2 regions of the Delftia sp. genome follow, and region 1 is predicted to be linked to the other one. Evidence: predicted binding sites of a transcription regulator. Region 1 holds the regulator's gene; the other holds the start of a gene.
What was found. Region 1 encodes FNR, which switches genes on or off when oxygen is low (the NO sensors DNR and NnrR bind a similar motif). Its sites were predicted from a motif close to TTGATNNNNATCAA; they were not measured.
Positions count from the first base shown of each region.

Region 1 (4,023 bases):
GAGCCGCGCGCGCCTCGCACCAAGAAGGTGGACTACAAGGCCCAGGGCCTGGGCGACTGTATCGACTGCAAGATGTGCGTGCAGGTCTGCCCCGTGGGCATCGACATCCGCAACGGCCTGCAGTACGAATGCATAGGCTGCGGTCTGTGCATAGACGCCTGCAATTCCATCATGGACAAGATGGAGTATCCGCGCGGCCTCATCCGGCTGACCACGCAGAACGCCATGGCCGGCCTGTGGCGGCGGGCCCAGGTGCTGCGCCGCATCTTCCGTCCGCGCGTGCTGGTCTACTCGGCCGTGCTGATCGGCCTGAGCATGGCCATGATCGTGAGCCTGGCGCTGCGCCAGTCGGTCAAGGTCGACGTGATACGCGACCGGGCGTCGCTGTCGCGCATCGTCGCGGGCGGCAAGCTGGAAAATGTCTACCGCCTGCAGATCATGAATGCCACCGAGCAGGCCCAGCGCTACCGCATCAGCGCCCATGGCCTCGACGGGCTGGAGCTGGCGTCCGAGCAGGAGGTCGAGGTCGGCCCGGCCGAGACGCGCGGCATTGCGGCGCGGCTGCAGATTCCCTACGGTTCCGCCGAGCCGGGCTCGCACACCGTATTCTTCGATATCGATGCCGTGCATTCAGGCGCGGGACGCGCGTCCGAAAAGGCCGTCTTCCTGGTGCCCCGGTGATATGTCTGGCCGGCGCCGCCCAGGCTGCGCCGGCTGTTTGAAAGAAAGAGGTTATCCATGTCTTCCAGTCCCGCAGTCTCCGCGCCCGCCACGGCCCCTTCGCATCCGGACGCCGGCAAGCCCTGGTGGAAGTTCGCCCATGTCTGGCTCGTGGTGGCCGGCCCGGCCGCCGTCGTGGTGGCTGGCGTGGTCACGGCCGTCATTGCGATCAATGGCGCCGATCCCGTGATCGATCCTGACTATTACCGCAATGGCATCACCATCAACGAGCGTGCCGATGGCGTGCGCGAAGTGCCCAAGAGCCTGGCGCCCGCGGTCACCGGCCGCAACCACGCGGCCACGCCCGCGCAGGACCATCCCACGGACCGCTGAACGCAGGAAAATGCCGTGCACAAGGCCGCAGTCGCGGCCTTTTTGCATGGTGGATGGCATCTCCAGCATGCGCGAGGGCCAAGGGTTTCCTACAGGCAGTGCAGGGTGCGCAGGGCTTGGCACGGTGCGAGGGCGGCGCGCACAATGAAAGCCACCCCTCGACAGCTCAAGGAGATCGCTGATGTTGGCCCAACGCTGGATGTGGATTGCCTGGCCGGCCTTTCTGGCCGCCGCCGTGATGGAGATGCTGGTATTCGCCTTCGTGGACCCGCTGGAGCTGCACTGGCTCGGCGACCTGGGCTGGTCGCGGCAGGGAATCTACACGCTGGCCTTCTTCGCCTTCTGGGGCGTGACCATGCTGTCCAGCCTCATGACCACCATGCTGGGACGCTCCACGCACGATCTCAACGACGGCGTGGTCTCCGAGCCGGACCCAAATCTGGCCATGCAGGGCCTGGGGCGCGATTGAACCTGCGTGCACTGCAATGGCAATGAACAAGGCCCGCGATCGCGGGCCCTGTTCATTGCCGGGGGGCGGGGCCTTGCGGCGTCACTGGCACTGCTGGCTGTTGACGATGCGCTTGAGCGCGTCCGTGTCCAGGATGCGCAGATGGCGCTGGCGCACCTCGATGATGTTTTCTTCGGCAAACTTCGAGAAGGTGCGGCTCACCGTCTCCAGCTTCAGGCCCAGGTAGCTGCCGATTTCCTCGCGCGTCATGCGCAGCACCAGTTCCGACTTGGAAAAGCCCCGGGCGTGGAGGCGCTGCACCAGGTTGAGCACGAAGGCGGCCAGGCGCTCCTCGGCACGCATGCTGCCCAGCAGCAGCATCACGCCATGCTCGCGCACGATCTCGCGGCTCATGACCTTGTGCACATGGTTTTGCAGGGCCGTGACCTCGCGCGACAGGTCCTCCAGCTTGTCGAAGGGCATGACGCAGACCTCGGCGTCTTCCAGCGCGACCGCATCGCAGGTGTGGTGGTCGTTGACGATGCCATCCAGGCCGATGATCTCGCCGGCCATCTGAAAGCCCGTGACCTGGTCGCGCCCGTCCTCGGTGGCCACGCAGGTCTTGAAGAAGCCCGTGCGGATGGCGTACAGCGAGGTGAAGGACTCACCGTTGCGAAACAGCAGGCCGCCGCGCTTGACCTTGCGGCGCGTGGCCACGATGTCGTCGATGCGCTGCATCTGCTCGGCATCCAGGCCCATGGGCATGCACAGCTCGCGCAGGTTGCAATTGGAACAGGATGCTTTGATGGTCTGAAGGTTCATGGAGTAAACATCAGCGGCGCAGCAGTGCGCCGGCGGTGACCTCGTGGATGGCGATGAGTTGGATCAAATTGTCGCAGCACTGCCGCGAACAACTCTTGATATGAGTCAAGGACGCGGCCAATGGGCTGCGGCACAGTGGACGACATTAGAGGAAAAAACCCATGACCGCTGTCACCCCAGAGCTGCTGCGTCGCTTCGACGTACCGGGGCCCCGATACACCTCGTTCCCCACGGCCGATCGTTTCGTGGAGGCTTTCGGTGCTGAAGACTATATCCTGGCACTTGAGCACCGCAAATCGAGTACCGCAGCGCGGGCCATGCCTTTGTCGCTGTATGTGCATGTGCCGTTCTGCGAGTCGCTGTGCTACTACTGCGCCTGCAACAAGATCGTGACGCGCCACCACGATCGCGCGGCCGTCTACCTGGACTACCTGGCGCGCGAGATGGCCTTGCACACGGCCCATTGCGGCAAGGGCCAGGCCGTCAGCCAGCTGCACCTGGGCGGCGGCACGCCCACCTTCTTCTCGGACGATGAACTGCGCACGCTGATGGCCCTGCTGCGCGAGCATTTCAAGCTGGAGCCGGGCGGCGAATACTCCATCGAGGTCGATCCGCGCACCGTCAGCGTCGAACGCCTGGCCGTGCTCAAGGAACTGGGCTTCAACCGCCTGAGCTTCGGCGTGCAGGACTTCGACGAACAGGTGCAGATCGCCGTGCACCGCGTGCAGCCGGCCGAGCAGGTGTTCGCGCTGGTGGCAGCGGCACGGCAGCTGGGCTTTGCCTCCATCAACGTGGACCTGATCTACGGTCTGCCCAAGCAGACGCCCGAGTCCTTCGAGCGCACGCTGGCCCAGGTCAATGCGCTGCGGCCCGACCGCATCGCGCTCTATGCCTATGCCCACCTGCCCGAGCGCTTCAAGCCGCAGCGGCGCATCGCGGCCGAGGACCTGCCCCAGGGCGCCGACAAGCTGGCCATGCTCTCGCGCTCCATCGCGGCCTTCATGGACGGCGGCTATGTCTACGTCGGCATGGACCACTTCGCCTTGCCCGAGGACGCGCTGGCCGTGGCCAAGCGCCAGGGCCGGCTGCATCGCAACTTCCAGGGCTACAGCACCCAGCCCGACTGCGACCTGATTGCGCTGGGCGTGTCGGCCATCGGCAAGGTGGGGGCCAGCTACAGCCAGAACGCCAAGACGCTGGAGGAGTACTACGACGCCATCGACGCCGGCCACCTGCCCGTGGTGCGCGGCCTGGCACTGTCGCGCGATGATCTGGTGCGGCGCGCCGTCATCATGGCCATCATGTGCCAGGGCGCCGTGCTGTTCGAGCCCATGGAGCAGGCCTGGCTGCTGGGCTTTCGCGAGTACTTCGCCCCCGAGCTGGCGGCGCTTCAGGACCTGCAGGCCAAGGGGCTGGTGCAGATCAGCGACGAGGGATTCCAGGTCACGCCCATGGGCTGGTACTTCGTGCGTGGCGTGGCCATGCTGTTTGACCGATATCTGCAGGCCGACAAGAACCGGGCGCGGTTTTCGAGGATCATCTAGGCCCCATGCTGTTGTCGCTGCTCTGGACCGCTTTGATCATGGGGCTCGTCGGCGGGCCCCATTGCCTTGCCATGTGCGCCGCGCCCTGCGGCGTGGTCACGGGCGGGGCGGGGCAGGGCACGGTACAGGGTGGTGGGCAGGTGGTCGCCGTCCATG
Region 1 is NZ_JCABYI010000009.1:200,723-204,745, forward strand. It holds gene ccoG (cytochrome c oxidase accessory protein CcoG) at 1-681, shown strand, start outside; gene AC5I49_RS07255 (FixH family protein) at 739-1,053, shown strand; gene AC5I49_RS07260 (hypothetical protein) at 1,235-1,522, shown strand; gene fnr (fumarate/nitrate reduction transcriptional regulator Fnr) at 1,604-2,323, opposite strand; gene hemN (oxygen-independent coproporphyrinogen III oxidase) at 2,485-3,867, shown strand; gene AC5I49_RS07275 (sulfite exporter TauE/SafE family protein) at 3,873-4,023, shown strand, end outside.

Region 2 (4,023 bases), on a different contig from region 1:
ACGAAAATCATGAACCACGTGAACATGGCGCCGAACATGGCCACGGCCATCATCAGCATGAAGGACTGCTCGGGATTGATGATGTTGAACAGGGTGGCCACGGCAATGCCCAGGCACGACAGCAGCAGCGCCGGCAGCGGCACGCCGCGCGAGTTCACGCGGCCCAGCACGGCGGGCGCATGGCCGGCGCGCGAGAGGCTGAACATCATGCGGGTGGTGATGTACAGCTGGCTGTTCATGGCCGACAGGGCGGCCACCAGCACCACGAAATTGACCACGCTGGCCGCGCCGGGCAGGCCGATGATCTCCATCACCTTGACGAAGGGGCTGCCCTCCTTGCCGGCGGCCGACCACGGCACGATGGCCAGCATCAGCGCGATCGTGGCCAGGTAGAACACCACCAGGCGCACCATGGTGGAGCGGAAGGCGCTGGTGACGGCGCGCTGCGGGTCCTTGGCCTCGCCGGCGGCCACCGCGATCATCTCGATGCTCAGGTAGCTGAAGATGGCGATGATCACGCCCACCCAGGTCCCCCACAGGCCGTTGGGGAAGAAGCCGCCGTTGTTGACGTAGTTGGCAAAGCCCACGCCGTCCGGACGGGCGCCGAACACCACCCAGGCGCCCACCACGATGAAGGCTGCGATGGCGATGATCTTGATCATGGAGAAGCTGTACTCCACGGCGCCGAAGGCCTTGACGCTCATCATGTTCACTCCGATGAGCGCGCCCGAGAAGATCACCACCCAGGCCCAGCGCGGCACCTCGGGGAACCAGTAGCCCATGTACAGGCCCACGGCCGTCACCTCGGTGCCCACGGCCAGCACCACGCAGGCCCAGTAGGCATAGCGGACCATGAAGCCGGCCATCGGGCTGATGTAGTGCTCGGCATAGGCGCCGAACGAGCCCGAGGTCGGGTGGGCCACCGTCATCTCGGCCAGGCAGCCCATGAGCAGCAGCGAGATCACTGCGCCGATGGCATAGCTGATCAGCACGCTGGGCCCGGCAAAGCCGATGGCAAAGCCGCTGCCCAGGAACAGGCCGGTGCCGACGGCACCGCCGATGGCGATCATGGTCATCTGTCCGGCGGACAGCTGCTGTTTGAGTCCGGCTTCGCGCTGGACGATGTCTTCGAAGGCTGGCATGGGTTGTTGTCTCCGTTGCTGTGGGGGGCTTCGGAGGCGGATGCTATGGACGGCCTTCGCGGGGCGTTTAGTAGTTATCCCTAAATCGACTTGATCTTGGATAAGTTATTCTGTGAAACATGAATTCATAGGTGGTTTATGCCAATCGACATCGACAGAACGGACCGGCTGCTGATCCGCGCCCTGCAGGACAACGCGCGGCTGACCTCGGGTGAGCTGGCGCAGCGTGTGCATTTGTCGCAGTCACCGTCATGGCGGCGCATCAAGCGGCTGGAGGACGAGGGCGTGATCACCGGCTACCACGCCGCGCTGAGCCGGCGCGCCATAGGCTTTGGCGTGCTGGCCTTCGTGATGGTGGGCATAGACCACCAGAACGAGGAGTCCTCGCGCCATTTCCAGGAAGCGGTCTGCGCCATTCCAGAGGTCGTGATGTTCCACGGCATCTCGGGGCCGGAGGACTTCCTGCTGGTCGTCGTGGCGCGCGATCTCGACGCCTATTCCGATCTGCTGCTCACCCGCCTGCACCGGCTGCCCGGCGTGCGCCAGGTGCACACGCATTTCTCGCTGCAGGAGTTCAAGGGGCAGTTGGCGGGGCTGCCGGTGGAATGACGGCTGGTGGCGCCTGGCTGGTTGCTACAGCAGGCCGCTGTCCAGCGCCTGCATGCCATGGCGCACGCGCACGCGGTTGCAGGCATCGCTGCCGGCGGCGAACTCGCGGCAGGGCGAGGGGCGCCATTCATAGATGCCGCAATGGGCCTTCTCGCCCACCTTGCCGACCAGGGCCGCGCAGCGGGGACGCGCCCAGTCGGTTCCGCGCATGCGGCAGGTGTGGTCGGTGACTTCCTCGGCCAGCCCGGCTGGCACGCGGCCGCCCTGCGCCTGCGACTCGTGCACGGAAAAGTCCACGCGAAACGATGCGCAGCAGGCGCCGCAGCTCAGGCAGGGATGGGTCATGGCGTGGGGAGGGGAGTGCGCAAAGGCCGTGTCGGCGTCGGCCGCCATTGTGCCGCGCGCCGCCCGCCTGGGCCCGCCAGGGGGCAAAGCCGGGAACGCAAAACCCTGTCCCGCACTCCGATACCATGCGCGGTCCCGCCGCCCGGGTTCGATCAAAATCAAAATGAGAATAAAAATCAATTGATACAACACGCCATGCATTCGATGAACCTCGCGACGGACGCTGCGGCTCCGTCCACGCTGTCCGCGCCTCCCATGTCCTCCTCTGCTGCCGTTGCTGCCACCACGGCCATCACCCTTGATGCCCTGCCCCGCCAGGTATCGGCGCGCGTGGTCGAGCTCCATGCCGCACGCGATGCCAGCGAGCAGGAACTGCTGCTGCGGCTCATGGAGATCGGCTTTCTGCCCGGCGAGCCCGTGCGCATCCTGGCCGCGGGCTTTCCGGGCGACGACCCGCTGGCCGTGCGCGTGGGCCAGACCACGTTCGCTTTGCGCCGCCATGAGGCGGCCCTGGTGCGCGTGGCGCCGGAGGCGGTGGCATGAGCGCGTCGTCCTCTCCCAAACTCATCCAGCCGCTGCAGCCTGCCCAGGGTGGCGGCGGCAGCGGTGATTCAGCACTGCGCCTGGCCCTGCTGGGCAATCCCAACTGCGGCAAGACGGCGCTGTTCAACCTGCTGACCGGCGCACGCCAGAAGGTGGCCAACTACGCGGGCGTGACCGTGGAGCGCAAGGAAGGCTGGCTGAGCACGGCCAGCGGCCGGCGCGTGCGCGTGCTGGACCTGCCGGGCACCTACAGCCTGCATGCGCACAGCGAGGATGAGCGCATCACGCGCGACATCGTCTCGGGTCGCCATGCGCGCGAGGCGCCGCCCGAACTGCTGGTCTGCGTCACCGACGCCACCCATCTGCGCTTGAACCTGCGCCTGGTGCTGGAGGCCCAGCGCCTGGGCCTGCCCATGCTGCTGGTGCTCAACATGAGCGACATGGCCAGGCGCCAGGGCATCGATATCGACCGCGAGGCGCTGTCACGCGCCCTGGGCATGCCCGTGCTGTCCACGGTGGGCGTGCGCCAGGACGGCGCGCGCGAACTGCTGCAATGGCTGGACGGCCCCGAAGCCCGCGCCCTGGCGGCGCCGCAGCTGCAGGCCCCGGCCCGCCCGGGCGATGCGCGCGAGCAGGTCCTGGCCCTGCACCAGCAGGTGGCCCGCATCATGGCCGACTGCGTCAAGGAGCCCGTGGTGGACACCCGGCGCGACGACCGCATCGACGCCGTGGTGCTGCACCCGCTGTGGGGCATGCTGCTGCTGGCAGCCACGCTGTTCCTGATGTTCCAGGCCGTGTTCAGCTGGGCACAGCCGCTGATGGATGGCATCGAGGGCGGCGTTTCGGCCGTCTCGGCCCTGGTCAACGAGCACATGCCCGAAGGCGCGCTGCGCAGCCTGCTGGCCGATGGCGTGATCGCCGGCACGGGCGCCGTGCTGGTCTTCCTGCCGCAGATCCTGATCCTGTTCCTGTTCATCCTTGCACTCGAGGATTCGGGCTACCTGCCGCGTGCCGCCTTTTTGCTGGACCGCATCATGGGCAAGGTCGGCCTGTCGGGCCGCTCCTTCATTCCGCTGCTGTCCAGCTTCGCCTGCGCCGTGCCCGGCATCATGGCCACGCGCTCCATCACCAGCTGGCGCGACCGCCTGGTGACCATCATGATCGCGCCGCTGATGACCTGCTCGGCGCGCCTGCCGGTCTATGCGCTGCTGATCAGCGCCTTCATTCCCGAGCGCACGGTGGGCGGCATCTTCAATTTGCAGGGCCTGGTGCTGTTTGCGCTGTACGTGGCCGGCATCGCCAGCGCCATGGCCGTGGCCGGCGTGGCCAAGCTGGTGGGCCGCAGCGCCGGCCCCACGCCGCTGCTGATGGAGCTGCCCTCCTA
Region 2 is NZ_JCABYI010000036.1:103,816-107,838, forward strand. It holds gene AC5I49_RS25100 (amino acid permease) at 1-1,142, opposite strand, end outside; gene AC5I49_RS25105 (Lrp/AsnC family transcriptional regulator) at 1,281-1,751, shown strand; gene AC5I49_RS25110 (YkgJ family cysteine cluster protein) at 1,776-2,096, opposite strand; gene AC5I49_RS25115 (FeoA family protein) at 2,292-2,639, shown strand; gene feoB (ferrous iron transporter B) at 2,636-4,023, shown strand, end outside.
Region 2: the regulator FNR is predicted to act here: its motif matches at 2,245-2,258, upstream of AC5I49_RS25115 (FeoA family protein).